DNA from 2 places in the Arthrobacter sp. PTI12 genome. Region 1 is predicted to be linked to the other one. Evidence: riboswitches for the same ligand, from Rfam matches in the RefSeq annotation. Region 1 holds a riboswitch; the other holds the start of a gene.
What was found. A riboswitch is a leader RNA that binds a small molecule or an ion and turns the genes downstream of it on or off. The one in region 1 is predicted to bind cyclic di-AMP.

Region 1 (15,324 bases):
GGAGTCTTCGGCACGCTGTCCTCGATCATGGCGGTGGGTTCCGTGGCGGGGGCGCTGCTTTCGGCGAGGCGGGACCGGCCGCGGCTCAGGTTCGTCTTCGGAGCAGCCGGTGCCTTTGGCCTCGCGTGCCTGCTGGCTGCGCTGGCACCGTCCGTCTGGCTTTTCGGGCTGGCCCTTGTTCCAGTGGGACTCTTCGCGCTGACGCTGATGACCAGCGCCAACGCCTACGTTCAGACCACAACCGTGCAGGAGATGCGCGGCCGGGTCATGGCCCTGTACTTTGCGATCTTCCTGGGCGGGACGCCTATCGGAGCGCCCATCGTCGGTTGGGTCACCAACGCCTACGGGCCGCGGTGGGGACTGGTGGTCGCTGCGGCGTCGGGCTTCGTGGCCGCGGTGGCCGGGCTGGCCTGGGTAGCGCGGTCGCATCACGTGCGGGTCCGTCTCATCCATCCCTCGCCGCGGCGGCTCAAACTGACCCTTGCCGCGACAGCGCGGAATACTGCGGAACGGAACGGCTAGGAACGCTCCACCACGTAGTCAATGCATTCCAGCAGCGCCGATACGTCGGCGGGCTCGATTGCCACGAAGGTGGCGATGCGCAACTGGTTGCGGCCCAGCTTCCGGTACGGTTCGACGTCGACAATCCCGTTTGCGCGGAGGGTCCTGGCTACGGCGGCAGCGTCAACAGTCTCCGCGAAGTCGATCGTCGCGATGACGTTGGAGCGGTGGTCCGGGTTCTGCACAAAGGGTGCGGCAACGGCGGAGGACTCAGCCCAACTGTAGATGCGGCTGGCGGAATCGGCGGTTCGCGCTGCAGCGAATTCCAGCCCGCCGTTGCTGTTGAGCCACTCGATCTGAGCATTGAGTGTCACAAGCGTGGACAGTGCCGGTGTGTTGTAGGTCTGATTCAGGCGTGAGTTGTCGATCGCCGTCTGAAGGTCGAGGAAGTCCGGGATCCAGCGCTTCGAAGCCTTGATCGCCGCTGCCCTTTCGAGTGCAGCGGGGGAAAAGAGGCCAAGCCAGAGTCCGCCGTCGGACGCGAAGTTCTTCTGCGGAGCAAAGTAGTACACGTCAGCCTCTGAGACGTCCACCGACAACCCGCCGGCAGCGGAGGTTGCATCGATGCAGATGAGCGCGCCGTGATCCGCGCCCGCCACCCGCTCGACCGGCGCCGCCACACCGGTTGAGGTTTCGTTCTGCGGCCAGGCATAGAAGTCGATGCCCGGCTCCGCGACGGGCACCGGCCGGGAGCCGGGGTCAGAGGTGATGACCGTTGACTCGCCCAGGAATGGTGCCTTGGACGTCGCCGCTGCGAACTTGGATCCGAACTCACCAAAGGAGAGATGCTGCGCACGCGCTTCAACGAGACCGAAGGAGGCGACATCCCAAAAAGCAGTGGACCCTCCAACACCGAGAATCACTTCGTAGCCTTCCGGGGCGCCGAAGAAGTCCATCAAACCGGCCCGGACCGAACCCACCAGATTCTTGACCGGTGCCTGCCGATGTGAGGTTCCAAGCAGGGCCGTTCCTGCCCGGTTCAGCGCTTCCAGCTGCTCGGGGCGCGTTCTGGAGGGACCCGCACCGAACCGGCCATCCTGCGGCAGCAGCTCGGCGGGGATGCGGATGTCGGCGGGATCGCTCATGGTTACTCCAGGGAGGTTGCTTGCGATGGGGTCGCAGACCATTCTGCCCCAGCACGCTCAGCGCAGATGCATTGTGACCGGCTTCGGATGCGCCCGGATCAGCGGGGCGGGTGACGCTGTGTAAATGGGTTAACCTTGTGGGGCGTAGGGATGACGACGGCGGCCCATCTGTTGGGCACTGCAGGCAGCCGCTGCATCAACGCTCAAACCGCACCAGTGCCAAGGAGCTGAACCCCGCAAATGACGGACCTCATCGACACCACCGAGATGTATCTGCGGACAATCCTTGAACTTGAGGAAGAAAACATCGTTGCGCTGCGTGCCCGGATCGCCGAGCGCCTTCGTCACTCAGGCCCTACGGTCTCGCAGACTGTCGGTCGGATGGAACGTGACGGACTCGTAGTGGTGACCGGCGACCGTCACCTTGAACTGACCGAGCTCGGGCGCCGGCGGGCCACCGAGGTGATGCGCAAGCATCGGCTGGCGGAACGACTGCTCTCCGATGTCATCGGCCTGGACTGGGCCTACGTCCACGATGAGGCGTGCAGGTGGGAACACGTGATGAGCGAGCGGGTTGAGCGGCGCCTGTATGAGCTGCTGGGCCAGCCGACCGAATCACCCTACGGCAATCCCATCCCTGGCCTTGAGGCCCTGGGCGGTACCCCGTCGGAAGCGTTCACCTTGGGCGTGCGCACGCTTACGGACACGATGGCAAACTACACTGCGGGTTCGATTGTTACCCTTGTCCGGCTGGCCGAACCCATTCAGGTGGATCCCGAACTGCTGACCCAACTGGACGAAGGCGGTCTGCGTCCCGGAGCGCAGATGACCCTGCAGGCAGTGGGAGACTACGTGTCCGTTCGGGTGCCCGGCGTGGAGGGTGCGCTGGAGTTGCCGCCGGAAGTTGCTTCGCATGTTTTTGTGGCGGTTCAGCCGCAGTTCTGAGGCGCCGGACCGGAAGGCTCTGGATTCCCGAAGGATATCCACAGCATGGTTACGAAATGATTACTTTCCGGCGCTCACGGCTATAGTTGGTTCCTGGCGCTGATACTCCAGCGTTACCTGGTTCGCCTGCCTAACCCTGTCAGCGAACGCAGTGTTACACAGATGGACAGGGGCGGAGGACCCACAACCGGTCATGGCATGCCATGGCCTTGGGGTGAAGTTCGGATGCTGCCACACCGCAGGGATCTGAACCGAGTTTTCTCATACTCGAATCCGACAGCTAACTTCGCAGGCAAAGAATGAGAAAGGGTCTCCTTGTCGAACACTGCTTCGGGGCGCCGCCGTGCGAGCACCCCGGTCGCTGAAGCGCGGCCACGCGATGCGCATAGGCGGGAACGAGCTGAGCGCTTGGCACGTCAGGCTGCGGACAACGCAGCAGCGCCGTCCAGCCCGGTGTGCACTGAAATCAACGCTTTCCCGGCGCCGGTTTCCACCTGCCCGGATAATCCGCTGCCCCGCCGTGAAGCCCGCACCGGAACGGTAGCCCCGGTAGTTTCCTTACGCCCCCGTGATGCCCAACGCACCGAACGACGACGCCGCGCAGCCAGCACTCGCCGCGACGTTTCCTTCGCCGGACTCAGCCAGAAGGTTGCCATTGCGGCCGCTGCCTCTGGCATGGTGCTCACGGTTGCGCTGCCCACCACCGCCGCAGTGGTGCCCGCTGAAGCGCAAACCGTGGCTGCTGCAGCTGAGCAGGAAGAACTGCAGCCAGTGCAGGCTGCCGCCGGTGCGGATGTCTCATTTGACCGCGCGGCACTGCACAGCACCTTCGATCCCGATGCGAAGCTTGCCGAGATCGTTTCCGCATCCGGTGGAGACATCGTGACTGCGGAGGCCAAGGGCTCTCTCTCAGCACCCTTGGACCGTATGGTGATGAGCTCCGCTTTCGGAGCCAGGATCAGCCCAATCACCGGTGCAGGGGAACTCCACACCGGACAGGACATGAGCGAAGCCTGCGGGACCTCTGTCTTGGCGGCTGCGGCCGGCACCGTCACGTTTGCAGGCTGGCACGCATACGGGGGCGGCAACCGTGTGGTGATCAAGCATGCCAACGGACTGGAAACCACCTACAACCACCTGTCGGCCATGGACGTGGCGGTGGGCCAGGTTGTGGAGCGTGGCGACGCGATAGCACGCGTGGGTTCCACAGGCGCCTCAACCGGATGCCACCTGCATTTTGAGGTCCTTGTCGACGGCAAAAACGTCGATCCGCTCGGCTGGCTCTGAGTCATTTTCCGCGCCGGTTGGCCGCGTCGTAATCATGAACACACCGTTCCGTGACCGGAATGTGACATAGCCAGAGAACTGATGTACCGTCTAACTCGTGCCGAATCGCAGGGGGTTCGGCGCACTCGTGCAGATCGCCTAGCTCTGCCACTGTACGAGTTCCGTTCGCAACAATCGCATGGCAGGGGCGGGGGAACCAATTGTGGGCTTCTTCTTGAAGTCCTTGGGGTTAAGTCGCTGGATCTGAGACGATCCGCGGCCGGGTGACTCCCATCCGAATCCGACAGCTCACCTCGCAGGCGTAGGGAGAGGCAATTCAACGTGTCAAATAGCTCTGCGCTGGGGCGCCATCGTGCGGTTCCGGCTCATACAAATTCGCTCGCAGCCATTTCCAGGGCTGTGTCTTCGAACGCAGGTTCCGTAGGACGCCAGGCAGCAGTCATCGTCGCTGCTTCCGGACTCGTCCTCACCGCAGGCCTTCCGGCTCATGGCGCTTCTGACGCCCAGCGCTCGGCCCAGGCAGTCAAGACCCTCAGTGCCGTGGCAGCTCAGCCGGTCAGCGTCAGCGCCGCCGCTGACGCAACCGTCACCTTCGAGCGAGCAGCCGTTGAAGCTGTAGCAGCTCCGGTCGTCGAGGCTGTTGAGCCCGCCCCAGCCGTCACAGTGCAGGCTGAAGCAGTAGTTCAGAATGAAGCAGCTGTGGCCGCTCCGGCCCCGGTCGTTGAGCCCGCCGTCGAGGTTGCGGCAGCTCCCCAGGCAGAGGTTGAGGTAAAGGCTCCCGCCGCTGAGGCTCCGGCTCCCGTCGAGGCGCCCACCTCCAGCGGAATCGGCGCAGCGCTCGTAGGCTCGGCCTACTCGCAGATCGGCGTTGCCCAGGATTGCACCGCCATGGTTGAGAAGGCGCTGCGCTCAATCGGCAAGTCGGTCGGGGACATCGCGCCGAGCGATTTCTTCGCTTTCGGCTCAGTCGTTTCCACTCCTGCACCCGGTGACCTCGTTGTCTCCGCAGGTCACGTTGCCATCTACGTAGGTAACGGCCAGGTCATCAGCGGTGGCCTGAACGGTATGAATACCGGGCTGCACAGCCTGTCCGATCTCGCTGGCTCTAGCTTCGTCCGCGTTAGCTAAGAACAGATACCTGGAGCACACACATGACCTCTAACACCCGTGCCATAGCGCGCCACCGCGCCGAAGTGCAGCGTTCAGCCCACCTCTCCTCCATTGCCCGCGCAGTCAGTGACAACGCCGGCGGTGTAGGTCGCCAGGCAGCCGTCATCGCGGCGGCTTCGGGCCTCGTTCTGTCCAGCGGAGTCGCGGCCAACGCTGTGGAGCTGCCCGCGGAGCGCAACACCGTCACCACCACGCTTGAGGTTCAGGGCGCCAAGGCCCCGATTCAGGCCCCGGCGGATGCCAAAATCTCCTTCAACAAGGCTGCCGTCAAGGCAGTGGCGGCGCCCACTGTGGCTGCCCCTGTTGTCGAGGCTGTACCTGTTGTGCAGCCGCAGGCCCAGATCATCGAAGCCGCTCCGGTGGCGGAGACAGCTACAGTCGCAGAAGCAGCACCCGCCGTCGTAGCGGAGGCCGCTGTCGCCATACAGGCAGCGGCTCCTGTTGCTGCACCGGCTGCTGTCGCCGAGAAGCCCGCGCCCGCAGCTCCCCAGGTCTCCTCGGGTGTAGCGGCCACCATTGCTGCCGCTGCGCAGGGTCAGCTCGGAGTAATCCAGGACTGCACCCGCCTCGCCAGCAACGCCCTTGCCGCTGCCGGCATCAACTTCCATGGATGGCCGGCCGGCTATCTCTCCCTCGGCCGCACGGTCAGCGCCGCGGAAGCTATTCCCGGCGATCTCATCTACTACGCTGACGGTGGCATGGGCGCAGCCCACATCGCTGTATACATCGGTGGAGGGCAGGCCGTTCACGGTGGTTTCAATGGCAACCAGACCGTTGTGGCACCTGCAGAACTCGGCTCCGGCGGTGTTTACATCCGCGTTGGCGGCTGATCTCCCTTACCCTCCCTCGACAAAGCCCTCTGCCTATCAGGCGGAGGGCTTTGTCGTGCGTGGCGATTGACGGATCCTCCCGGCAACGGCTTACTCTTGCACTGTCAATCCGAAGTACCTTCGCCGTAGCTTCAGGGACCTCAGGGATTCAATCCTGCGGCTATGGATGGCAAAGAGGAATGTGCATGCGCACTCTCGTTCTGAATGCTGGATACGAACCACTGGCGGTCGTGACCTTCCGCCGGGCGCTCGTGCTTGTTCTTACGGGCAAGGCCAGCGTCGTCGCAGAAGGGGAGGACCCGGTAGTGGGCCCCAACGAAGTGCTGTCGCGGCCATCAGTCATCCTCCTCAACAGGTATGTGAAGATCCCCTACCGTAGCGGCACCGTCGCGACCCGCCGTGGAGTGCTCCGGCGTGACAACCACCTGTGCGCCTACTGCGGCAAGCCTGCCTCGACCATTGATCACGTTGTTCCGCGATCGCGTGGGGGCGAGGACAGTTGGGAGAATCTGGTGGCCTGCTGCCTACGCTGCAACAACGCCAAGGGTGACAAGACACTGGCCTCGCTGGGTTGGTCCCTGCGAATTGTGCCTACGCCGCCCCGGGGGACGTTCTGGCAGATCCGGGAATTGGAAAAACCGCTGCCGCAGTGGTGCGAATTCCTGCCCGCTGACAACGCCGCGTGAGCAATACACGCGACGGCCGGGGCGCCGGTAGCATTGCCGCCGGTGTCGGTGGCGCCAGCGAGTTGATGTACGACGCCGTTGTGCTCACCGGAGGCAGGTCCTCAAGGCTCGGAGGGGTCCCCAAGTCAACCCTGATCGTCGATGGATTCTCCCTTCTGGAACGAACCTGCAGCGCTCTGAATGAAGCCCGGCGGCTTGTCGTTGTTGGCGGACCGGCGCCCGATCTGCCGCCCCGGGCGGAACTGGTACGGGAAGACCCGCCCTTCGGGGGGCCGGCAGCGGCGGTGAGCGCCGCCGTCGTACATCTGATGACCGATCCCGCGCCCTGGGTGCTTGTGCTTGCGTGCGACATGCCGCGGATCAGCGACGCACTGCCTGCACTCATGCGAGGCGCCGCTGAAACGGGCGCCTCGGTTCTGGCTCACGACGGCGGCAGGGACCAACCGCTTGCCGCACTGTACCGCTGGGCTGACCTGGCCACAGTGGAAAAGCAGGAAGTAAGGAATCTGTCTATGCGCGCGCTCCTTGCTAGGGTGACATGGAGTCCAGTCGAAGTTCCCGCGGGCTCAACCACTGACATTGATACGTGGTCCGATGCCCGGCAGTTCGGGGTGGAGGAGCCAGGCGCGGGCAGATAGCGGAAGGTTCACCATGGAGGATCGGGAACGCCTGCTCAGGCAGTGGAGCGAGAAGCTTCTGGAAACGTTTGAACTTGAGGGCATCGAGGTCGATGTCGATGCCGTTTTGGCGCTGGCCGGTCAGGCGGCGCACTCGGTTGTTCGACCCGCAGCGCCGCTCACCACGTTCATCGCCGGTTATGCAGCCGGAATGGCCGTCGGGATCGGGCAGGCAGACAGCGGAACGGCCATGCGGTCAGCGCTGCGGGCCGCCCATGCGGCGTGCCCGCCCGTCGCCGGGTCGGAAGACCGCCGATGAGCAGTGCAGGGCACGAGTTGAGCTGGCAGGAGGCCCGGCGGCTGGCGTATGAATCGGCATCTCCTAAGCCTGTACAGACCGTGAACCTCGCGGACGCTCTCGGCCAGACCCTTGCTGAACCTGTCGTGGCGCTGCAGCCCATCCCGCACTACGCGTCCTCGGCGATGGACGGTTGGGCGCTCAGCGGTGAGCCGCCGTGGATGCTGATCACACCCGTTCAGGAGGATGAGAGCCCCTGGCACCGGGCACACGAGCACAAGAAGTCCGGCTACGCCACGCTGGAACCCGGTCAGGCCACGTTCATCCTTACAGGCGGCGTGGTGCCCCGAGGGGCTACCGGAATTCTTCGTTCTGAGCACGGAGCCATCCGGGATGGCATGCTCACCCGCAATGACCGTGCCCGCCCCGACGAGCCGCTCGAGAACGAACATATCCGCCCGGCAGGTGAGGAAGCGGCAGAGGGAGCGCAGGCCATAGCTGCCGGTGCGGTGCTCAATCCCGCGCAGATCGCGCTGGCCGCAGTCTGCGGGTATGACACGCTTCCCGTTCTCCGTGCGCCACGGGTGTCCCTGCTGTTGACCGGTGATGAAGTGATCGAGGCAGGGTTGCCCGAGGCGGGCCAGGTTCGCGATACGTTCGGCCCGCAGTTGCCCGGCCTGCTCACCATGCTGGGCGGCCACGTGGATACGGTGGCCCGCGCGCGTGATGATCTGGACGACGTCGTTGCTGCCATCAGCGCCGAGGCCACAGATGAAGTCTCTCTCGCGAGGGCTTCCGGAGACGTCCTGATCAGCACCGGCGGCACCGGTTCCTCGGATGCGGACCACATCCGCCGCGCGCTGGCTGTGCTCGAGGCTGAGCTTCTCATCGACGGCATCGCCATGCGCCCCGGACACCCTACGCTCCTGGCACGGCTGCCGGACGGCCGATTCTTTGTGGGCCTGCCCGGCAACCCGCTCGCCGCGATGATGGCGCTGTTCACGGTGGGAGCACCGCTGTTGGCCGGTCTGCGGGGAGCCGCCTTCCCGGAGTCCCGCTCAGTTCTGGCAGGTGAGGCCTTCAAGCCGCTGGAAGGGCGCACTCGGCTGGTGCCGTACCGCCTGGAGAACGGACGCGCCATGCCCACAGTCCACCACCGTTCGGGCATGCTGCGCGGTCTGGCGGATGCCGACGGCGTCCTCGTTGTACCTGAACATGGTTGTGAGCCGGACGAAAAGGTACCGGCACTCACCCTGCCGTGGTTCAGCTAGCAGCTCCCTCGTTCAGCTGAAACGCGGCAGGGCGGTGCAGGTCAGACGGTAGCCGGCATGTTCTCCCGCGCGTTCTCCTCGCCGGTGCCGCCCGCCGGCCCGTCAGCTGCCGGCTCCAGCCGGATGATGACGCCCTTTGAGACCGGGGTGTTGCTGCCCTTCACGGTGTCGTCCAGCGGAACCAGGACGTTTGCCTCCGGGTAGTACGCCGCAGCACAGCCGCGTGCGGTGGGGTACGCAACCGCCCGGAACTTGCGCAGCGCGCGGTCCTTGCCGTCCAGGTACTCGCCGTGCACGTCCACAAGATCGCCGTCCTTGAAGCCGAGTTCTGCGAGATCCTCGGGATTCACAAAGACCACATGGCGGCCCTTCTTGATTCCGCGGTAGCGGTCGTTGTAGCCGTAGATGGTGGTGTTGAACTGGTCATGCGAGCGCATGGTCTGGAGGATCAAGCGGCCGGGCGGGCACTCCATCGGGTCCAGTTCGTTGACGGTGATCATCGCCTTGCCGCTGGGGGTATTGAACTTTCGCGAATCACGCGGCCCGTTGGCCAGCAGGAAGCCGTCCTTCTCGCGGATCCGCCGGTTGTAGTTCTCACACCCTGGAACCACGTGTGCAATGTGGTCCCGGATGCGGTCGTAGTCGTCCTCGAATCCCTGCCAGTCAGCGTCAATGCGGTCACCGATGGTGGCCTGTGCCAACCGGCTCACGATGGCAACCTCGGACAGCAGCCCCGGTGCCACCGGGTCTACCCTGCCTTCAGAGGAGTGCACGGCGCTGACAGTGTCCTCGACGGAGACGAACTGCGGGCCGGTTGCCTGGATGTCGATCTCGGTGCGGCCGAGCGTGGGAAGGATGAGCGCTTCTGCGTCCTCACTGATAACCGTGTGGGAGCGATTGAGCTTGGTGGAGATCTGCGCGTTCATCTCAAGGTTCTGCATGGCCGCTTCGGTGGCTGCGGTGTCCGACATCGCTGCGACGAAGTTGCCGCCGAGTGCGAGGAAGAACTTGATGTCGCCGTCGCGCATTCCCCTGACCGCCGCGACGGAGTCCACGCCGTGCTCGCGGGGTGGTTCAAACCGGAATTCCTTACCGAGCGCGTCCAGGAACGAGTCCGGCATCTGCTCCCAGATGCCCATGGTGCGGTCGCCCTGCACATTGGAGTGTCCGCGGATGGGAGAGGCGCCCGCGCCAGGCCGGCCCATGTTGCCGCGCAGCAGCAGCAGGTTGATCATTTCCTTGATGGTGCCGACGCCGTTCTTCTGCTGCGTGACGCCCATGGCCCAGGTAATGATGGTCCTCTTGGACCTGATGTAGCGGTCGGCCAGTTCGTCGATCTCTTCAGAACGCAGCCCCGTCGCCTCCAGCACGGTCTCCTCATCAAGACCCGACAGGTGTTCCCGTAGTTCGTCCAGCCCCTCACAGTATTCAGCGATGAATTCATGATCCAGCACCGTGCCGGGGTTCCTGTCCTCGGCCTCGAGCACCCGCTTGGACACCGCCTGAAGCAGCGCCATGTCGCCGCCGCTTCGGATCTGCAGGAACTGGTCGGCAAGATCGGTGCCGCGACCCACTACGCCCTTGGGCTTCTGGGGATTCTTGAACCGGCGCAGGCCGGCCTCGGGCAGCGGGTTGACTGCCACTATCTGGCCGCCGTTTTCCTTCTGCTTCTCCATGGCGCTCAACATCCGCGGATGGTTGGTCCCGGGATTCTGGCCGATGACGATCATCAGATCGCAGTTCAGGTAGTCGTTGTATGCGACGGTCGCTTTGCCGATCCCGATGGTCTGGCCCATGGCAACGCCGGATGACTCGTGGCACATGTTCGAGCAGTCCGGCATGTTGTTGGTGCCCAGTGCACGGATGAACAGCTGGTAGATGAATGCTGCCTCGTTGGACGCGCGCCCGCTCGTGTAGAACGCCGCTTCATCGGGGGAGGCGAGGCTCTTCAGCTTGTCCGAGATGATCGTGATCGCCCTGTCCCAGCTCACGGGCCGGTAGTGATCCTCACCGGCCGCCTTGTAGACGGGTTCCGTCAGCCGGCCCTGCATGCCGAGCCAGTACTCTGACCGTCCGCGCAGTTCGGTGATGGAATGCTCTGCCCAGAACTGGGAGGACACAGTGACCGGTGTGGCCTCCCACGTGACCGCCTTGGCGCCGTTCTCGCAGTATTCAAAGGTGCTGCGGTGATCCGACGGGTCCGGCCAGGCGCAGCTCATGCAGTCGAAGCCCTGCTTCTGGTTCATCCGGAGCAGGGTGCGGGCGCTTCGTTCGACACCCATATGCTTCAAAGCAGGCTGCATGGAGTGGTACACGCCGGGCAATCCGGCCGCCCATTCCTTGGGTGTACCGACATCGAGATCATTCTCGTCTGCTTCTTCGACGGGAGGGTTTGAGCGAGTCATCGCGCATCCTTTCTAGGCCGCTTCTCAGCGCTGAGTGGTCCTACCTGACCCATTGTCGCTCAGGAACATCGAATGTGGGATACACGCGGCGCCGGTCGCTGAAGGTTGAAGCGTCCATTAGGCTCAATCCAGGCCCAACCGAAAGGTGAATTGATGACGCGGGTGATGGACAGGCGGCGGATTACGCGCTACCGGCTGGACGGCACGGTCAGCCGGCGGGAGGACCGCCTGGCCGGTGAGGAACCCCTGGAGATCAGGCTGGGCGGACGCGCCTTCAGCGTCACCATGCGCACCCCGGGCGATGATTTCGATCTGGTCGCAGGTTTTCTCGTCTCCGAAGGCGTAGTTGCCGAGCCCGGTGAAATCCTCGCGCTTCGCTATTGCGCCGGGGTGGACGAGGAGGGCCGGCAGACCTTCAACGTGGTCGAGGCCCAGCTCCGCCCGGACGTAGCGCTGCCGGATACATCGATGGAACGCCATGTCTATACCTCCAGTTCCTGCGGCATCTGTGGAACAGCCTCCATTGACGCGGTCCGGAAGTCGGGCCGCTTCGACGTGCACGACGACGACGGCACCGTGGATCTGCCGGTCCTTGCCTCCCTGCCGGACCGGCTGCGGACCAGCCAGAAGCTTTTCGACCGTACGGGCGGCGTCCACGCGGCGGGACTGTTCTCCCGGGACGGCGAGCTCCTGTGCCTCCGTGAGGACGTGGGCAGGCACAACGCCGTGGACAAGGTGGTGGGCTGGGCACTGCGCTCGGATCTGCTGCCGCTGCGGGGAACAATTCTGCAGGTCTCTGGACGCGCCTCGTTCGAGCTGGTCCAGAAGGCGCACCTTGCCGGTATACCGATCCTCGCGGCCGTGAGCGCCCCGTCGTCGTTGGCTGCGGACCTGGCGGAGGAATCCGGGATCACGCTTGTCGGTTTCAGCCGGGGGCAGACACTGAACTGCTACACACACCCGCAGCGTATTGTCGCAGGCTCAAACCCGGAATAGGGGCACCGGGCCCGGAGTTGCACACCAGTATGGAACTTGGCATCTTCAGCTTCGGCGACATCCACCCGAACCCGGTAACCGGCGAACGGGTATCACCCGAACAACGGATGGCCGATCTGCTGGAGCGGGCACGGCTTGCCGATGAGGTGGGCCTGCACTACTTCGGTATCGGAGAACATCACCGGCCGGATTACGCGGTGTCCTCCGTAGTGCCGGTTCTGGCCGCCGCCGCCGCACAGACCCGGCAGATCCACGTGGGATCAGCGGTCACCGTACTCAGCACCGAGGATCCGGTGCGCGTCTTCCAGCAGTTCGCCACCCTCGACCTGCTCTCCGGCGGACGGGCGGAACTGACCGCCGGCCGCGGCTCCTTCATCGAGTCCTACCCGCTGTTCGGTGCTGCCCTCGAAGACTACGACGCACTCTATGAGGAAAAGATCGACCTTCTGCTGCGCCTCAACGCCGAGGAACGGTTGACCTGGTCCGGCCGTTTTCGGCCGCCGCTTCAGGATGCGCTGATCCTGCCGAGACCGGTCCGGGAGCAGTTGGACATTTGGATCGCAACCGGTGGGACGCCGTCGTCGTCGGTGCGTGCTGCACGGCTGGGCACATCGGTCATTTACGCGCTGCTGGGTGGTGCCGTCGACAATTTCGCGCAGCACGCCGCGCTCTACCGGGAACAGTTCAACGCGAGGGGGACAGCCGTGCCGCGGGTCGGCGTCAGCGGCGTCGGGTTGATCCTCCGTGACGGAGCCAAGGAGGCCTTCCGTCCGCACTGGCTCGACAGCATGACCCGTATTTCCGCGGAACGCGGCTTTCCCAAACCCAGCGGAGTCACTTACAACATGCAGGCGGCGCGTACGGGGGCGCTCTATGTCGGTACCCCTGAAGAAGTGGCGGAGAAGATTGTTCTCACGCACGCCGCCATGGGCCATGACCGGCACATCCTCCAGCTCGACTTCTCATCTGTGCCCCAGGCACAGGTTCTTGAGTCCATCGAACTGTTGGGTACACAGGTGCTGCCCCTCGTCAATGACGCCCTCGGCGTCCACCAACTCGAGGACGCCGTTTCCCGGACCGAAAGTGTCCGCAACGGGTCCTAAGCTTGAAGTTCACTAGCTGGAGGCACCCATGAGCATGGAAGGCGCGGCCTGGAGTTCCCTGTACCGGATCTCCTCCGCCAAGAACGGCAGCAACAAATTTTCCAGGGAAACGCTGAAGCGGATCCTGTCCTTTGCCGTGCCGTACCGGGTCAAGCTGGTGCTCTTCATCGCGCTGTCAGTGGTATCCGCGTTCCTGGCGGTTGCCACGCCGGTCCTTGCCGGGCAGGTTGTTAACGCGATCATCGCCGAAGCCGCGGTAGAGACCATCGTGTGGCTCGCCGTCGTGATTGCGATTGTGGCCGTAGCTGACACCGGCGTGGGACTGCTGACGCGCTGGTACTCGTCACGGATCGGCGAGGGAGTGATCCTCGATCTACGGACAGCGGTCTTTGACCACGTTCAGAAGATGCCCATCGCGTTCTTCACGCGTACCCGCACTGGTGCGTTGGTGAGCAGGCTCAACAATGACGTGATCGGCGCCCAACAGGCGTTCAGCGGCACGCTGTCCGGCGTGGTGAGTAATCTCGTGGCGCTGATTCTCACCCTGATCGTCATGCTGAGCACGTCCGTCCTGGTCACCGTGCTCGCAATCATCATGCTGCCCATCTTCCTGCTGCCGGCCCGCCGCATGGGCAGCAGGCTGGCGTCCCTTCGGCGCGAGGCCGCTGATTACAACTCGACCATGAGCACGCAGATGACTGAGCGGTTCTCCGCCCCCGGCGCCACGCTGGTCAAGCTCTTCGGGCGCCCTGATGAGGAGTCCGAAGAGTTTCGTGTCCGCGCTGCACGGGTCCGGGACATCGGTGTCCGGACGGCGATGCTGCAATTCGTGTTCTTCTCTGCGCTGATGCTTGTTTCTGCCCTCGCCCTTGCACTGGTGTACGGATTGGGCGGCAGCCTGGCGCTCGGCGGCGCGTTGGATACCGGTGAAGTCGTGACGCTGGCGCTGCTGCTCACCCGCCTTTACGCGCCGCTGACATCCCTCGCCAACGCGCGGGTGGAGATCATGAGCGCTCTGGTGAGCTTCGAGCGGGTCTTCGAGGTGCTCGACCTCGACCCACTCATCAAGGAGAAGCCGGACGCGCAGATGATTCCGGCTGGTCCGGTTGCAGTCGAGTTCGACGACGTCCGCTTCGCCTACCCGTCAGCGGACAAAGTCTCCCTCGCTTCGCTGGAGGAGGTCTCAACGCTGGACACCCGTGGCGGTGAGGAGGTGCTGCACGGTGTCAGCTTCCGCATTGAGCCCGGGCAGACCGTTGCACTGGTGGGTACCTCCGGTGCGGGTAAATCCACTATCGCCCAGTTGCTGGCCAGGCTGTATGACGTCGATTCCGGCTCTGTCCGGATTGGCGGGAAGGACGTCCGGGAAACCACGTTCGAGTCGCTGCGGCATACCCTTGGCATGGTGACCCAGGACGGCCACCTGTTCCACGAGACAATCGCCTCCAACCTGAGGTTGGCCCGCCCTGAAGCACGGGATGAGGAGCTCTGGGATGCGGTTCGCCGGGCACGGCTGGAGACCCTGATCCAGTCGCTTCCGGACCAACTGGACACCATGGTGGGTGAACGCGGTTACCGGCTTTCCGGTGGGGAGAGGCAACGCATGACCATTGCGCGTCTGCTGCTCGCCCAGCCGCGCGTTGTCATCCTGGATGAAGCCACAGCAGCCCTGGACTCGACGTCGGAAGCCGCCGTCCAGGCCGCACTCACTGAGGCGCTCGCCGGCCGTACGGCTCTGGTGATCGCCCATCGTTTGTCCACCATCCGGAGTGCGGACCAGATCCTGGTCATCGAGGACGGCCGCATCGCCGAGCGCGGCACGCACGAGGAACTGCTCGCCGCCGGCGGGCGGTATGACGAGCTGCACCGCACACAGTTCGCGGTGCAGAAGTCGGTCGCGCCGGACGAGCCTGCGGAAGCGCTGACCGGCTCCGGCGCCTGAAGCAATGTTTTGCTAGGACGCGGGATTCTTAGGGAGCGGCGCCGGATGGTGCAGCCTGACCGTCCAGCCGTGGCTCCCCGGGCTTCTCCGGAATGTGGAACCGAGGCAGTGTGAGGTTGACCAGCGGG
Region 2 (15,324 bases), 1.3 Mb from region 1:
CGTCGTGGACCTGCTGTCCTTCACCGTCATGGCTTGCATCCAACTTTCCCCGCAGCCAACTGGAACCGCAGGTTTCCCATTTAGCCAGCCGGCTATGAGACGTCGGTGAGCTATTCATGAGAGAGCTCTCATATGAAGTGGTGTGTGGAGCGGAAGTTAGTGGGTGCACGTAGGAGTGCCCGTCCCCTGCAGCCACAGATGCAGGGGACGGGCACTATTCATGCCGGAGCGGCGCTACCGTGGCTGGTAGGAAAGGCAGTCAGCCAGATCAGAACCGGACCCGATCTTCACGTCGTGCTTGTTGCACATGAGATGGCTGTTGTGAACGCACTCGTTGCGTTGGCAGGCACCCACATGCGCAAGGACCATCGGCAGGCCGCCGGTCTCCGAGGTATCGATGAAGGTTGCGCAGGAAGCGTGCTCGGGACTGCCGCTGACTGTGATGGCATACGCGGTGCAGCCGTCGTGGTTGAAGGCGCAGGTGTGAACGGTGCAATCGGATACTTCAGTGACTTCCGTTGTCATGATTCCTCCATCAACGGTGATCGGAAAATTGTCCGTGCAGTAGTTCAACGGTACTGCGGGTTATGGCCCGTGACACGGGTTCTTTAGCGCATGAAAACTGCGCGTAAATCAGCGCTTTCTACCGGCGAAATCCGTGTAGTCGGCGCCGGTCAGGAGTGCGGCCGGATGCGGTCCCGCAGCCGCAAGGGGCGCCGTCCACGCCGGGTTCCACCATGTTGACGCCGCCAGCACGATGTTTCCCGCGTGCTGCCCGGTGAACATGGCGGTCTCGCCCAGCGCCGCGACGTCGTACCCGGTCTCCAGCAGCAGGCGCGCCTGTTCGCGGGCGAAGGTCAGCGGAGGATCATCGCCTACGTTCACAAGCACAACGCCGCCGGGTGCGGCAGCCCTGGTGAGCAGGCGGTAAACCTCCGGCGTGGCCAATTCGGTGGCCCCGTCGGCACCGGAGAACACATCGAGAACGACGGCGTCAAACGCACCTTCAGTGCAGGCGGCGAGTGTGTCGCTCGCGTCTTCTACCAGTAGCTCGCAGTCGGTACCCGGTGGTAGCGGCAGGTGCTCCACCACGAAAGCAAGCAGTTCCCGCTCGCGCTCGACGGCAACCTGGCGGGATCCGGGACGGGTGGCCTGTACGTAACGGGCCAGGGTCAGTGCACCTGCTCCGAGGTGCAGGACGCGTATCGGCTCCCCGGCTGGCTTGAACACGTCAAGGACGTTCGCGATCCGGCGGAGGTACTCATAGAAAACGTTGTGTGGATCGGCGAGGTCGACGTGCGACTGCTGCGCACCGCCGATGCTCAGGATGAAGGCGCCGTCGTTATAGGCATCCATGTCAATTTCAGCATGCGCACCTGCCGCGCGGAGGTAGCGGGACGGCACGCTCACAGCCGCTCCCGGAGCGAGGACAGGCGGTGTACCGCGTCGGCGAGCACTTCCTCCTTCTTGCAGAACGCGAAGCGCAGGAGTGAGCGGGTGCGCCGTGCTCCTGCCTCATGACAGAACACCGGAACGGGGATTGCCGCCACACCAACCAGTTCCGGCATGCGCCTGGCCAGGGCGACGGCATCGGTGACGCCGAGCGGAGCTGCATCGACGACGGTGAAGTAAGTCGCCTGCGGGGTGAAGACGTCAAAGCCGGCGGCACTGAGGCCTTCCCCCAGGAGGTCCCGCCTGTACCGGAGGGAGTCGGCGATCGAGCGGTAGAAGGAGTCCTCCAGGCCCAACCCGAGCGCCACAGCGCCCTGAAACGGAGTGCCGGAACTGTAGCTGAGGAAGGATTTCACGCTGCGGACTGAATCCACCAGGTCAGCAGGCCCGGTCAACCAACCAATTTTCCAGCCGGTCACCGAAAACGTCTTTCCTGCTGAGGAGATCGTGACTGTGCGCTCCCATGCGCCGGGCAGAGTGGCTACCGGGATATGTGTCGCTGCGAACGTCAGATGCTCGTACACCTCGTCGGTGACAATGATGGCGCCGAAGCGCTCGGCCAGTTCAACGACGCGGACAAGCGTTTCCCGGGTGAACACGGTGCCCATGGGATTATGCGGGTTATTCACCACGATCACCCGGGTACGCTCGCTCATGGCGGCTTCAAGGGCTTCCAGATCCGGTTGGTACGCCGGCGCGACCAGCGGCGCAGTGGTGTGCCGGGCTCCGCTGAGGCCGATGATGGCACCGTAGGAGTCATAGAACGGCTCGAACGTCAGCACCTCGTCCCCCGGTCCGGCGAAGGCGAGGATTGACGCGGCTATCGCCTCAGTGGCGCCGGTGGACACAACAACTTCCCGTTCGGCGTCAAGGGGCAGTCCGTAGAAGCGCTGCTGGTGAGCTGCAATCGCCTCCCGGAGCACGGGGAGCCCACGCCCGGGGGCGTACTGGTTCATACCGGAGGCGATGTTCTCGCGGGCGGCATTCAGGAGGAGTTCAGGCCCGTCCTCGTCCGGGTAGCCCTGGCCCAGGTTGATCGCATTGTGCTGCCCGGCGAGCGCCGTTATCTCTTCAAAAATAACGGTTCCGAGGCTGCCGTCGGGGGAGAGAAGGTTTGCACCCCGGGCGGTTCGCTGCCAACCGGAGAGTGGTCTTGCCGCGGCGGATTGGTTCGATTCCATGTCATCCAGTATCCCGAACCCGCGATTCCGGTTGGGACACGACTGAAAACCCTCCTCTCACGCGGTAGATTCGTTGTATGCGTCGAGCCGTCTGCCCTGGATCCTTTGACCCCATCCACAATGGGCATCTCGAGGTTATTGCCCGTGCCGCCAGCCTTTTCGACGAAGTGATCGTCGCAGTCTCCACCAACTACGCCAAGAAGTACCGGTTCGAGCTCGAGGACCGGCTGGAGATTGCCCGCGAAACTCTCACATTCCTCCGCGGCGTTTCTGTGCTGCACATGGGCGACGGACTCCTGGCGGATTTCTGCCGGAAGCAGGGTGCAAACCTGATCGTCAAGGGCGTGCGGTCAAGCGCGGACTTCGAGTACGAGCTGCCGATGGCTGCAATGAACCGCCAGTTGGCCGGAGTTGAGACCGTGTTCATACCGGCGGAGGCAAGCTACTCGCACCTCTCGTCGACGCTTTTGAAGGAGGTCGCGGGCCTGGGCGGTGACATTTCGCCCTTTGTTCCCAAGGCTGTGCTCAAGCGGCTGAACGAAGATGCCCACTGAATTGCCTACGCTTCAGTAGAATCAGGAATACCAGTGCCGGGCGGACAAAAGAGGACACAGTGGGCAAGAGCCGAATCAAGCCTCAGGACACGTTTCCTGACAACCTGAATCAGCTTGAGGATAACCAGGTAGAGGTCCTCAACAGCAAGGTGCATCGTCAGCTTGAGGTCGAGTACGTCGAGGAAGGCACCCCGGACCCGGAGACGGAACACCGGCAGGAGGAGCTGAACGAGGAACTTGATGACAGGGACCTCCTGTCGGAGGTTTCTACCGAGCACACCGGGCCGGCGTCTTCAAACCACGACGCCGGTGCGCCGCAGGTTGCTGGTTCGCCCGAAGATGCTGTCGATCGGAAAGCCGACAGCCGCTGAGGGCTCAGCGCAGATAGATCTCAACTTCGGCGGACTTCACGCTGAAGTACACCTCTGCCCCCGGCAGCAGGTCGAGTTCCGCTGCAGACGCCGTGGTGATCTCCGCGCTCAGATGATCGGCCCGCACAGTGGTGCGTCCGCCGTGCTGCTCGAGGTCGGTGATGGTCACGGCCAGCACGTTCCGCGGACTACCTGTCGGTCGGAGCCGGTGGACCGCCACGGCGCGCGGGCTGAAGACGGCAGCAGCCTCCTCGCCCGCCGGAAGATCCCGATCCCGCAGCGCCGCCAGCTGTACGCCTCCCGGCGTAAGGAGACCATCGCGCGTTGTCGTGCCGGTCATGAGGTTCACCCCGGCGAGTCCTGCAGCGAAGCTGCTGCGCGGCCGTTCGAGGACCAGCCGGGTGGGTCCGTCCTCAACGATCCGCCCGCCGTCGACAATCACAACGCGGTCGGCCAGCAGCAGAGCGTCGACGATGTCATGGGTGACGATGATCGCGCTTCGCCCCTCGAGTACCCGTCGGAGCATCCTGCGCACCATTGGTGCCACCGAAATGTCCAGTGCAGCCAATGGCTCGTCCAACAGCAGAAGCGCAGGCTCAGCGGCCAACGCCCGTGCAACGGCCACCCGTTGCGCCTGTCCGCCGGAAAGGCTCACCGGCCGGCGGTGTGCAAGATCGGCTGCATCCACTTCTCGAAGCCAGCGGTGGGCTTCTTTGCGGGCTGCGCTCCGCGGCACGCCGGCGCACCGGGGGCCAAAGGCAACGTTCTCCAGAACCGAAAGGTGCGGGAAAAGCAGCGCATCCTGCGCCAACAGGGCGATACCGCGGGTATGCGGCGCAAGCCACTCGCCGTCGTCGTACAGGGTTTTTCCATCCAGGGTGGCCGAGCCACAGTCCGGGCGAAGCAGGCCGGCCAGCACGCTGAGCAGCGTGGATTTCCCAGCGCCATTAGGCCCCATCAGCGCTACCGTCTCTCCGGTGGCGAGGGAGAACCGGACGTCGAAATCCCGGGCTGGAACGTGCGCGGTGAAATCCAGGCTCATGGTGCATTGCCCTCATGAATCCGGTGCGCCACGGCGACCACCAGCACCGCAACCGCGACGAGCACGAGGGACAACGCCACCGCGGCGTCCGGGTCAGTCTCCCGCTGCAGATAGATTTCGAGCGGCAGCGTCCGGGTGACGCCCTGCAGGCTTCCGGCGAACGTCAGCGTCGCCCCGAACTCGCCGAGGGCGCGCGCGAAGGACAGCACGGCACCGGAAACGATCCCGGGCCCCACGAGGGGGAGGCTTACCCGCCGCAGCACCGTGGTGGGTCCCGCCCCCAGCGTTGCAGCGACGGCCTCGTACCGGGTACCTGCAGTGCGCAGGGCGCCCTCGAGGCTCAGCACGAGGAACGGCAGCGCGACAAAAGTCTGCGCCAGCACGACGGCGGCGGTCGAGAACGCGATGTCCACCCCTAACACCCGCAGCGACTCGCCAAGCAAGCCCTGCCTGCCGAACGTGTAGAGCAGAGCGATACCGCCGACCACAGGCGGCAGCACCAACGGCAGGAGCACGAGCGCCCGGAGGACGCGCTGGCCCCTGAACCGGGTGCGCGCGAGGGCGAACGCCATGGGTACACCGAAAAGGACGCAGAGCAACGTACTTGTTCCTGAGGTCTGGAGGCTCAGGAGCAGCGCGGCGCGTGAGGAGTCGGAGGCTACCAACTCTGCGAACCGGGACCAGTCCACGCGAAGAACGAGTGCGGCGAGCGGCACAATGAGGAACAGGGCACCCGCCGCTGCGACCGCAAGAAGCCAGCGCGGCATTCCGGAATAGACTCCGGTCACTGGTCGGGCTTCCCGAAGCCGTGGGAGGACAGTATCTCCTGGCCGCTCCCTCCAAGGACGAGGTCAATGAAGTCCGAGGCCGAATCCCCGCTGCTTCCAACCGCTGCGATCGGATAGGTATTTACTGCCTGCGCGGCGGCATCGAACGGTACGCCGTCCACGGCGCCGCCCGAGGCGTCAACATCGGTGACATAGACCAGCCCGGCGTCGGCCTGCCCGGAGGAGACCTTGCCAAGGACGTCGGTAACCGAGCCCTCCTCGCTGACGGGCTCAAGCCAGACGCCGCCTACTTCCTGCGCTGCCGCAGCCGCGGCTCCGCAGGGCACCTGCGGAGCGCACAGCACCGTGGCAATACCAGGCTCTGTGAGTGACTCAAGAGATTCGATGCCGAGCGGGTTTCCCGCTGCCACTGCGATGGTCAGCACGTTGGTGGCAAACGTCTTCGACGGCGAGGCCAGCAGGCCCTCGGCAGCTACCTGCTCCATCGTGGCAGTATTCGCCGGGGCGAAGACCTCGGCGGGCGCCCCGGCGATGATCTGCGTCGCCAGGTCCGATGATCCCGCAAGGTTCAGTTGCACGCTCAGCCCTGGATGGACGGCTTCGAATTCAGTGGCGATTTCCTCAAAGGGGGCCTGGAGTGAAGCGGCTGCGTAGACGTTGAGGACGCCATCCGCCGCCGGATCCGTGTTGCTGCAGGAGGCAAGGGCACACACGACGACGACGGCGCTCACCAGCCTGCGCAAGCGGCGCGTCACCTGGGGCCGCCGGCTGATCGGGGTTGAGAGGTGAAATTATCCGCTGATGTCTCAACGATGACGTTAGTTGCTTTGATGACAGCAACAGCAACGGTGCCCGGCTCTATCCCAAGCTCGCGTACCGCTTCGCTGCTCATCAGGGAAACAACCCGGAGCGGTCCGCACTGGAGCTCGACCTGCGACATCACTCTGTCGCTGGTTACCTCTGTCACCAGCCCCACAAAGCGGTTGCGGGCGGACGTTGCAACACCGTGCGGGTCTGCGGGAAGGACAGCGCGATCGCGTGCCAGGCGTGCGAGCTCCAGTCCGTCGACAGAGAGGACACCCGATGAGCGCTTAGCGCCCAGGATTCCATCGTCGATCCAGCGGCGCACGGTATCGGTACTGACGCCCAGAAACTGCGCGGCGTCTCGGATGCGTACTTGAGTCATAACATCCAACCTATCGTGGTATGTGCAACCAAATGACCCGTATCTGAACAGATTTTTCCATCCCGGTCGAGACCATGGCGGAATGGGTTTGGGGCGGGGCTTGGTTTCGGGCTAAGATGGTTCGTCGGTCACATGTTCTACAGGAGTTTTCATCAAAAGCGATCTCAGTTCGCCCCTGGTCTTCAACGTCAGGGATCTTGGGCGCAGCCCGGGGAGCATGCGGACAGTCGAAGAACATGTGCCCGCGCCGAAAGATTTTGGTGTGGCGCTCATCGGCGTTCAGGAAGGCTCCAGCATGGAGTTGGACCTGAGGTTCGAGGCTGTGCACGAGGGGATCCTGGTATCGGGAACCGTTGACGTCGAAGTATCCGGCGAATGCGGTAGGTGCCTGGACCCGCTCAGCTACGGCACCAGTGTCGATGTGCAGGAACTCTTCTACTACGACGCCCCTGAGATGGCGGAGGATGAAGAGGAGGACCTGCAGCGTCAGGTCGAGAATGACACAGTCAATCTCGAACCGGTGCTGCGGGACGCAGTAGTGACATCGCTGCCGTTCCAACCGGTATGCCGGGAGGACTGCCAGGGTTTGTGCGCTGAATGTGGTGCTCGCCTGGAAGATGACCCCGGACACCGGCACGAGGTCCTTGACCCCCGCTGGGCTGCTCTGACAGGGTTGGCCGGTGCGGCCGCCGGCCCTGAGGCAGCGGAACCAGAAGTTAAGACAGAGTCAGACAAGAGAGAAGAGAGTTAGTCGTGGCTGTTCCCAAGCGGAAAATGTCCCGCTCGAATACGCGTGCACGCCGGTCCCAGTGGAAGGCTGTTGCTCCCAAGCTGGTGAAGACGGTGGAGAACGGTCGCGTCACTTACAGCCTTGCCCACCAGGCCAAGGTTGTCACCGATTCCGCCGGCACTGAGTTGTTCCTTGAGTACAAGGGCCGCAAGGTAGCCGACGTCTAAACGCCAAGAGCACCGGTTTACGGTGCTTGAGGCTTCGATCGCGAAAGCGTCGCCGCGTGGAGAGTTCAGAAGATCTTTTGAAGCGTCTCGGTGTCACTATTGACGCCGAGACGCTTCGTCTTGCCCTGACACATCGGTCCTATGCGTATGAACAGGGCGGAATCCCTACCAACGAACGCCTCGAATTCCTCGGCGACTCCGTCCTCGGGCTTTCGGTCACGGACGCTCTCTACCGGGACAATCCTGATCTTTCAGAGGGTGAACTCGCCAAGAGGCGTTCGGCGGTGGTGAGTACCCGCGCCCTCGCGAAGATTGCCCGCGGCCTTGATCTCGGGCAGCACATCCTCCTGGGACAGGGAGAGAAGCTCACCAATGGCTGGGACAAATCCTCAATTCTTGCTGACACCATGGAAGCCATCATCGGCGCCACCTATCTCAGCAACGGCATGGAGACCGCACGGTGCCTCGTCATGCGCATCATCGGTCCGGTGCTCCGGGACGCCGCAGCCCTTGGCGCCGGAACGGACTGGAAGACCAGCATCCAGGAAATCGCCGCGGCACAGCGCATGGGGGTTATCGACTACAAGGTGACGGGCTTCGGGCCTGACCATGACCGCCGGTTCGAGGCCGTCCTGGTGATCGGCGGAGCGACCTACGGTTCGGGTTCCGGGCGCTCCAAGAAGGAGGCCGAGCAAGAGGCTGCCTCTGCCTCGTGGAAGCTCCTTCAGCCTGAGGTAAACCAACTGCCTCTCGCACACGCGGACGCACAGCTCCGCCACTCCACGTGATCTTTGCACCTCGTTATGCCTGAGCTTCCTGAGGTGGAGGTAGTGCGCAGGGGTCTCGCGCGCTGGGTCCGCGGGCGCCGCATCGAGGCGGTCGACGTCCTGGACCCCCGTTCAATCCGCCGCCATGCCCTCGGCATCGAGGATTTCATTGGAAACCTCATCGGAGCCCGCGTCAGCGATGCCGTGCGTCGGGGCAAGTTCCTCTGGCTGCCCCTTACCCTCACCGATGACGACGGCGGCTCCCGGCCTGCGCCGTCACCGGACCTGGCGTCCTCAAAGGAACTCCCGGACGGCAGGCCGCCAGTTGCGCTCATGGCTCATCTTGGAATGAGCGGCCAGTTGCTGGTCGAGGACCGCACCCAGCCGGACGAGAAGCACCTGAAGGTTCGCCTTCGGCTGTCTCCGGCTGCTGGGCCTCAGCCGGTGCCGGAGGAGCTTCGTTTCGTGGACCAGCGGATCTTCGGCGGGCTTTTTGTCACGAGCATGGTGGCAACAGCTGATGGTCTTCCCGGCGGACTGGGGGAGGACCTCGTTCCCCTGGTGCCGGTTGAAGCGACGCACATCGCACGTGACCCGCTGGACCCTGCATTCTCCTTCGAGGATTTCTATCGCAAGCTGCATTCCCGCCGCACGGGGCTCAAACGCGCCTTGCTCGACCAGACGCTCGTCTCGGGAATCGGAAACATCTATGCCGACGAATCATTGTGGGCAGCGAAGCTGCACTACGCCCGCCCCACTGACACCCTTCGGCGTGCAGAAGCCTCGCGACTGGTCGAGTCGTGTAGGGACGTCATGATCCGGGCGCTCGAGGCAGGCGGCACCAGCTTCGATTCGCTTTACGTAAACGTGAACGGCGCGTCCGGATACTTTGAGCGCGCGCTGAACGCCTACGGGCGGGAGCGGAAGCCCTGTCGGCGATGCTTCGAGAATGGTTTGGATTCCCTGATCCGGCGCGACACCTTCATGAACCGGTCCTCATACACGTGCCCCAGGTGCCAGCCACGGCCGCGTAACGGACGCTGGTGAGCGGCTCCGACGTGACAAAAGTAAGTAAGCTGACTAGATTCGATATCTCAGTATCTCAGTACCCGACACGTCAGGAGTATCGCGATGAAGAACAAGTTGGTTTTTGCAGCAGGTATGGCAGCAGGCTACGTTCTGGGCGCCCGGGCCGGTCGTGCAAGCTATGAGCAGATCAAAGTGAAGGCCAACGAGCTCTGGAACAACCCGAAGGTCCAGGACAAGGTTTCCCAGGCATCGGAGACGGTAAAAACGAAGGCTCCGGAGGTTCAGGCGCAGGCAGAGCAGGCCCTGAAAAAGGCGCAGTCAGCCATGCACCGCAATGGCGATCAGGACGGCCCCAAAAGCGCGCAGGACGAGTACAAAATCTAATCCGGCGCGGCTGAACCGGCGTTTCTCGTGATTGAAATGTGACATCCAGCCCGAAAGAATGTAACGTTATGGACACGCCGGGCTCAAAAGCCCGGCTTCCTTCTGGTGGATTGCCTAATCCTGCCGCCGTCGGAAGGTCCGTTCGCTACACACTGCGGCAGGAGCGGGGGAACCAGATAGCGGGCTTCTTCAGAAGTCCTAGGGGTGAAGACTCACCGGTCCAAGACCGGTAGTCCGGGTGGCTCCCATCCGAATCCGACAGCTAACTCCGCCGGCATTGGGAGAGGCTATTTCCGTGTCCAAAAACCGTCATATCGCACGCCACCGTGCAACCCCGCCCAGCACCATGCAGGTCGTTTCCAAGGCAGTGAGCTCACACGCCGGCACCGTTGGCCGCCCAGCAGCCGTTGTTGTAGCAGCTTCCGGAATCATGTTCGGAGCGGCCCTGCCAGCAAGCGCGGGCACCACCACTTACACCCCAGCACCGTCAGTTGAGGCCAACGTCCAGGCTGCAGCCGCTCCTGTGGCCCCGGCAGCTCCGGTTGCTCCGGCTCCCGTGGCGCCGGCTCCGGCCGTCAATGCTCCTACCCACACTGTGCAGTCCGGGGACACTCTCGGCTCGATCGCAGCGAACTATGGCGTCAGCCTGGACGCCGTGTTCGCTGCTAACGGCCTCGGCTGGGATTCGATCATTTACCCGGGTCAGGTCATCAGCCTCTCCGGTAGCGCTGCTGCCGCTCCGGCTCCTGCCGCAGCTCCGGCGCCCGCTCCGGTACAGCAGATTCAGGTAGCAGCTCCGGCAGCCGCGCCTGCAGTGCAGGTACAGGCAGCTGCTGTTGCTCCGGCACCGGTCGAGACCAGCACCATGGGCATCAGCCTTGCCTCCAGCAACATCCAGGTTGCAGACAACTCGGGCAGCGCCAGCGGCGCAGGCATCCTCGCGTCGGCTAGGGCCCAGCTCGCAGCCGGTGCTATCCAGGATTGCACCGTGCTCCTCGAAAAGGCCCTTGGTACGGGCGATCTCGGACCGGCACAGTTCGCTGCGTACGGTACCCCGGTTAGCACACCTGCACCGGGCGACATTGTCATCACGGGCGGACACGTAGCCGTCTACGCCGGCAACGGCCAGGTCATCAGCAGCGGAATGAATGGTGCAAACCTCACCATGCAGCACCCGCTGAGCGATCTGCCGGGCGCCTACTTCGTGCGCGTCTAATCTTCGCGTTAGTCTCTCGTCGCTGGGGAGGACCTGTAAAGGTCCTTCCCAGCGGGATTTAATGAACCAACGCGACAGGTGGCAGGCTGAGGGTCCGATCGCAAACCGTCAGTTATCTGAACATCAGTGCCTGATGCGCGACGCTGAATCGCCATAGTGCGCGGCGAGGCGTGCAAAACCCTCGTCCAGGCTCACCTCCGGAGTCCAGCCAAGCAGGGACCTGGTGTGCCGCTGGTCGAACCAATGGGCCGTTGACAACTGCTCCGCGAGGAAGCGGGTCATGGGAGGCTCGCTGTCGGCCTTGGAAGCGCGCCAGATACTTTCGACGACGCTGCCGGCCGCTCTGCCTGCCCAGCCTGGGATCGATCTCCGGGGTTCCCGGACGCCGCCGGCGGAGCAAATGCGGGTGAGGAGCTCACCGATCGGGCGCGGTTCACCGTTCGTGATGACCAGCGGGGATCCGGAGATGTACTCCATCCGGTCAAGGGCGGCAGCGATGGCCGACGCCGCATTGTCCACGTAGGTTGTGTCAACGAGCGCGGTTCCACCGGCAAGCAGTGGCAGCCTGCCCGCGCGGGCCCGGCTGAGTACCCGCTCTACCAGCTGGGTGTCACCGGGTCCCCAGACAATATGGGGGCGCAGAACCGCGACCGGCATCTGGCCGTCGTTCGCCTCGAGAGCAAGGATCTCCGCCTGCGCCTTGGTGCGCGCATAGGATCCGCGGGCGAGCTCCGGCTGAGCCGGCCCGGCAACCGCGCCAACCAGCGACGCTCCGGTGTGGGCCACTGACGGCGAGGAAACGTGCACGAAGTGCTGAACGCCCGCGGACCGGGCCGCAGCCAGGAGCCCAGCTGTGCCGAGCACATTGGTGCGGTAGAAAGCATCCGGATTGCCGGTGACAGACACCTTTGCCGCGAGGTGAATGACGGCGTCGACCCCCGCGACAGCGTTCGCAAGGGCGGAACCGTCAGCGAGGTCACCTGCTAGGTCCTCCGCGCCCGGCACACCGGAGGGACGCCGCTGGAAGGTCCTGACATCGCGGCCGTTGCGCAGGAGCAGGGACGCCACCGCGCCGCCCAGCATCCCGCTGGCACCGGTGACGAGGACCTTCACGGCTTCTTCCTCCCACGCCCCTGGAGCGCGTCGCCGGCCCACGCAGCTACTGCTGTACGGTCGATTTTTGCGTTATGCCGGATATCGGTCGGAAGGGCGGACAGCGTGAGGACTGCAGCGAGACGGACTCCGCCCGGCCGGACAACGTCCCGGACCATATCCGACAAAGGGCCAGGCGCCAGGCCCGCCTGATCGGCAGCTTCCACAGGAACGACGACGGCGACAACGGCCTGTGTGCCCGTTGGACCGACACCGACCACGGCCGCCTGGCGAACCTCCTTCAACTGTTCGATCGACTGCTCGGGGCCCACGGGTGTCAGAACGCCGTCTGCGGACGTGATGACGTGTGCAAGCCGGCCCTCCACCCAGAGCCGTCCGTCCGCGTCGAGATGCCCGACGTCGCCGGTGCGGTGCCAGCCCGCGGTGCGTGATGATGCCCGCTCCGTGATCCATAACCGGTAATAGCGGTCTTTGACGTGCGGAGCACGCACGAGGATCTCGCCCGTAACGCCTGGCAAATCCGAGGGCACACCGGTGGCAGTGCCCGTGGGGTCAAGCGCGCTGATGCTGACCTCCGCACCCGGTACCGCTCGTCCAACACAGACGCCGTTCCCGGCTCCTGCTACCGAACTGTCCAGGGCCTCGCGAATGTCCTCGAGCTGTATGTCAGTGACGGGCAGCGCTTCCGTCATGCCGTAGGGCGTGTGCAGTGCGGCACCGGGTACCAATGGCTGCAATTGCTCCAGGAGGTTCACGGGGATAGGGGCTCCCGCAGAAAGCAGCACCCTGACGCGTTGCAAGGCATCCTTGCGGCCGGGGACAATGCCCGAGGCTGTGGCCAGGACGTTGCGCAGGGCAGCGGGGGAAGCGAAAACCGTGGTGGCGTCGATGGCCGCGGCGGCATCGGCCAGCGCCCGTGCAGTCAGCGTTCGCGGAGCGGTGACGTCCATATCGGGTGTAACCGAAGCCGCTCCCAGTGCGGGGCCAAGCAGGGCGAAGGGCGCAAAACCAGCAACGAGAGCGCTGCCCGGCGCAAGGTTGAGAGTTGCAGAGAGAGTGTCCCGCATCGCCGACAGCTGGCGGTGTGTGTACACAACACCTTTCGCCGGTCCTGTCGATCCGGAGGTGAACAGGATCGCCGCGTCGGAATCGGGGGCGGGATCATCGCCCGCATAGCTCGGGTGCCCAGCGAGGAGGTCTTCGAGGCGGTGACGCGCACCGAGGAGCCGAGCCCGTGGCGCTGCTCCGACGCTGACGCGGGTGCCCGGCCACCCGAACAGCCTGCCGGCGACGAGCGCGCGTTCAATGCCGATGAGGAAGTCCGGCACAGTGCCGCGAACGGCGCGGCTGAGCCCCTTGACCCCCAGCCCGGCGTCCGCGACCACGATCACAGCGCCCAATCTCAGGCAGGCATAAATCAACGTGGTCAGCTCAATGCCCGGGGGAACCATCAGGCTGACCCTGCTTCCCGCCTTGACTCCGATCCGGCTGAGGCCGGCGGCGAGGCGGCTGACCCTGTCCTCCAGTTCCTTCCACGACAGCGAGTCGGCCACCGCACCGTAGCTTCCCATATCTGCCACCGCCAGCATGTCAGCAGCAGGACCGCTGCTCCGCTCGTGGATCTGCTGCCAGAGCGGGGTGAACGCTGCGGAGGGACGGGCGGGACGGCCGTCGTCGTCGTTCTCGGTGCGGTGGTCAAGCCAATCAAAGATTGGCGAGGCGATGTCACGGTCTTCAGCGACCAAATGGCTTGCGCCCTCGAAGCGGTGTATATCAGCCTGCGGAAGGCGTTCCGCCAGGTCATCGAGATAGGTGTCCGAAAAAATCGGATCTGCCGGGCCCCACAGCAGAAACACGGGCACGTCGAGTGTACGGATGGAGTCGGCAATCCGGCTCAACTCCGCGTGGCTTGGGTGCCCGGGACCAACGGGAATGTCAGCGACGAACTGTTCGATGCCTCGGCGTCGGGCGGCTGTCCGGTAAGGCAGGCGGTAAGCCGCCCGTACATCCCGGGTGAGACGCGGGCGGGCCAGCGCAAGCGTTGTATCGAGGAAAGCGGTTGTTGTCGACGTTCCCACCCGGTGCACGGCGCCGCTGAGAGCGAGGCGCAGCGGCGCGGGAATGGGGGAGCCCGGGTTCTGGTGGATTGCCGTATTGGTCAGGACGACGGCGGTGAGGTTCGCGCGATTGCGGTCGGCGAAGCCAAGGCTGACGACGCCGCCCCAGTCGTGTCCAACTGTCACTAGAGGTCCGCTGAGCCCGACCGCGGAGACGAAATCCTCGAGGTCGCGTACGCGGTCGGCGAGACGCCGGGCGCGTCCGGTCCGTTCGGAATAGCCCATCTCGAGCTGGTCAACGGCGATGACCCGCCAACCGTGCTCGGCACCCGCGGCCAGCAAGCTGCGCCAGAGGTAGGACCAGGTGGGATTGCCGTGGACACAGAGCAGCGTGCCGCGGAGATCACCGGTTACGGAGGCCAGGTTGTCCAGGTAGTGCCACCGGTTGATGGTTCCAGCCGGATCAACGTCGGCTGTGGACGGCACGTCGAGGTAGGCCGACCACGACGGGTCGACGCCGGGAAGTTCTACCACTCAATCTCCAGCATCGCGGTGTTGAGGCCGGAGCCCACACCCATGCACAGCACGCGGTCGCCGGTAGTAAGCCGCTGGGCTTCCGCGGCGAGCGTCATGGGCAGTGACGCCGGCCCGACGTTGCCCCAGAGAGGGAAGGTCTGGGGGACCCGGGCTGGATCGAGATCGACGGCTTCGATGATTGCCTTGGTATGGGTGGTACTCACCTGGTGGGTGACATAGCGGTCCATGTCCGACCAGTTCCAGTCCTGTTGGGCTTCGGTCCAGGCGTCAACCACCAGCTCCAGGCCGCCGTCGAGCAGCCCCTGTGCGTCCGTATACATGCCGTCGATACCTCCGACGCACAATTCGTGATGCTCAGTACCGGCACGCGCCACTCCGCCGAGGACGCGGTGGGAGCCCGGGTGGAGATCCGCCGGGCCCAGAATGGCGGCGGCTGCGCCGGAACCTAAGGTCAGCGTTGCAAACTCCTGCATGAAACTCTCACGCGTGGCCGTTGGCTCATTCAGCCGCCGAAGGGTGGCTTCCTGGGTGGCCTGGGCGTCTTCACCATTGACCACCATGGCGTACTGGATCTGGCCGGCTTCGATCATGTTTGCCGCCAGGGTCATCCCATTGACGAAACCCAGACACGCGTTGGCGACATCAAAATTCATGGCGGAGGACGGCAGCCCCAGACCGTTGTGGATCTTC

Region 2: it holds a riboswitch for cyclic di-AMP, as region 1 does, so the genes downstream of both, AC1MBU_RS11320 (C40 family peptidase) here and AC1MBU_RS05055 (NlpC/P60 family protein) in region 1, are expected to answer to the same signal.

The regions. Positions count from the first base shown of each region.
Region 1 covers NZ_CM155256.1:1,009,350-1,024,673, forward strand. The annotation lists gene AC1MBU_RS05035 (MFS transporter) at 1-522, shown strand, start outside; gene serC (phosphoserine transaminase) at 519-1,646, opposite strand; gene AC1MBU_RS05045 (iron-dependent transcriptional repressor DtxR) at 1,887-2,591, shown strand; cyclic di-AMP (ydaO/yuaA leader) riboswitch at 2,709-2,902, shown strand; gene AC1MBU_RS05050 (M23 family metallopeptidase) at 3,000-3,878, shown strand; cyclic di-AMP (ydaO/yuaA leader) riboswitch at 4,035-4,194, shown strand; gene AC1MBU_RS05055 (NlpC/P60 family protein) at 4,200-5,006, shown strand; gene AC1MBU_RS05060 (NlpC/P60 family protein) at 5,030-5,878, shown strand; gene AC1MBU_RS05065 (HNH endonuclease) at 6,064-6,564, shown strand; gene mobA (molybdenum cofactor guanylyltransferase) at 6,561-7,202, shown strand; gene AC1MBU_RS05075 (DUF6457 domain-containing protein) at 7,216-7,500, shown strand; gene AC1MBU_RS05080 (molybdopterin molybdotransferase MoeA) at 7,497-8,750, shown strand; gene AC1MBU_RS05085 (FdhF/YdeP family oxidoreductase) at 8,792-11,155, opposite strand; gene fdhD (formate dehydrogenase accessory sulfurtransferase FdhD) at 11,309-12,151, shown strand; gene AC1MBU_RS05095 (LLM class flavin-dependent oxidoreductase) at 12,181-13,254, shown strand; gene AC1MBU_RS05100 (ABC transporter ATP-binding protein) at 13,283-15,196, shown strand; gene yczE (membrane protein YczE) at 15,225-15,324, opposite strand, start outside.
Region 2 covers NZ_CM155256.1:2,359,106-2,374,429, reverse strand. The annotation lists gene AC1MBU_RS11395 (glycosyltransferase family protein) at 1-30, opposite strand, end outside; gene AC1MBU_RS11390 (DUF1540 domain-containing protein) at 235-525, opposite strand; gene AC1MBU_RS11385 (spermidine synthase) at 634-1,410, opposite strand; gene AC1MBU_RS11380 (aminotransferase class I/II-fold pyridoxal phosphate-dependent enzyme) at 1,407-2,633, opposite strand; gene coaD (pantetheine-phosphate adenylyltransferase) at 2,711-3,187, shown strand; gene AC1MBU_RS11370 (hypothetical protein) at 3,247-3,558, shown strand; gene AC1MBU_RS11365 (sulfate/molybdate ABC transporter ATP-binding protein) at 3,563-4,600, opposite strand; gene AC1MBU_RS11360 (ABC transporter permease) at 4,597-5,367, opposite strand; gene modA (molybdate ABC transporter substrate-binding protein) at 5,385-6,143, opposite strand; gene AC1MBU_RS11350 (TOBE domain-containing protein) at 6,140-6,574, opposite strand; gene AC1MBU_RS11345 (YceD family protein) at 6,792-7,325, shown strand; gene rpmF (50S ribosomal protein L32) at 7,328-7,531, shown strand; gene rnc (ribonuclease III) at 7,588-8,319, shown strand; gene mutM (bifunctional DNA-formamidopyrimidine glycosylase/DNA-(apurinic or apyrimidinic site) lyase) at 8,335-9,345, shown strand; gene AC1MBU_RS11325 (hypothetical protein) at 9,430-9,711, shown strand; cyclic di-AMP (ydaO/yuaA leader) riboswitch at 9,823-10,002, shown strand; gene AC1MBU_RS11320 (C40 family peptidase) at 10,007-10,927, shown strand; gene AC1MBU_RS11315 (NAD-dependent epimerase/dehydratase family protein) at 11,051-12,040, opposite strand; gene AC1MBU_RS11310 (alpha/beta fold hydrolase) at 12,037-14,631, opposite strand; gene AC1MBU_RS11305 (3-oxoacyl-ACP synthase III) at 14,625-15,324, opposite strand, start outside.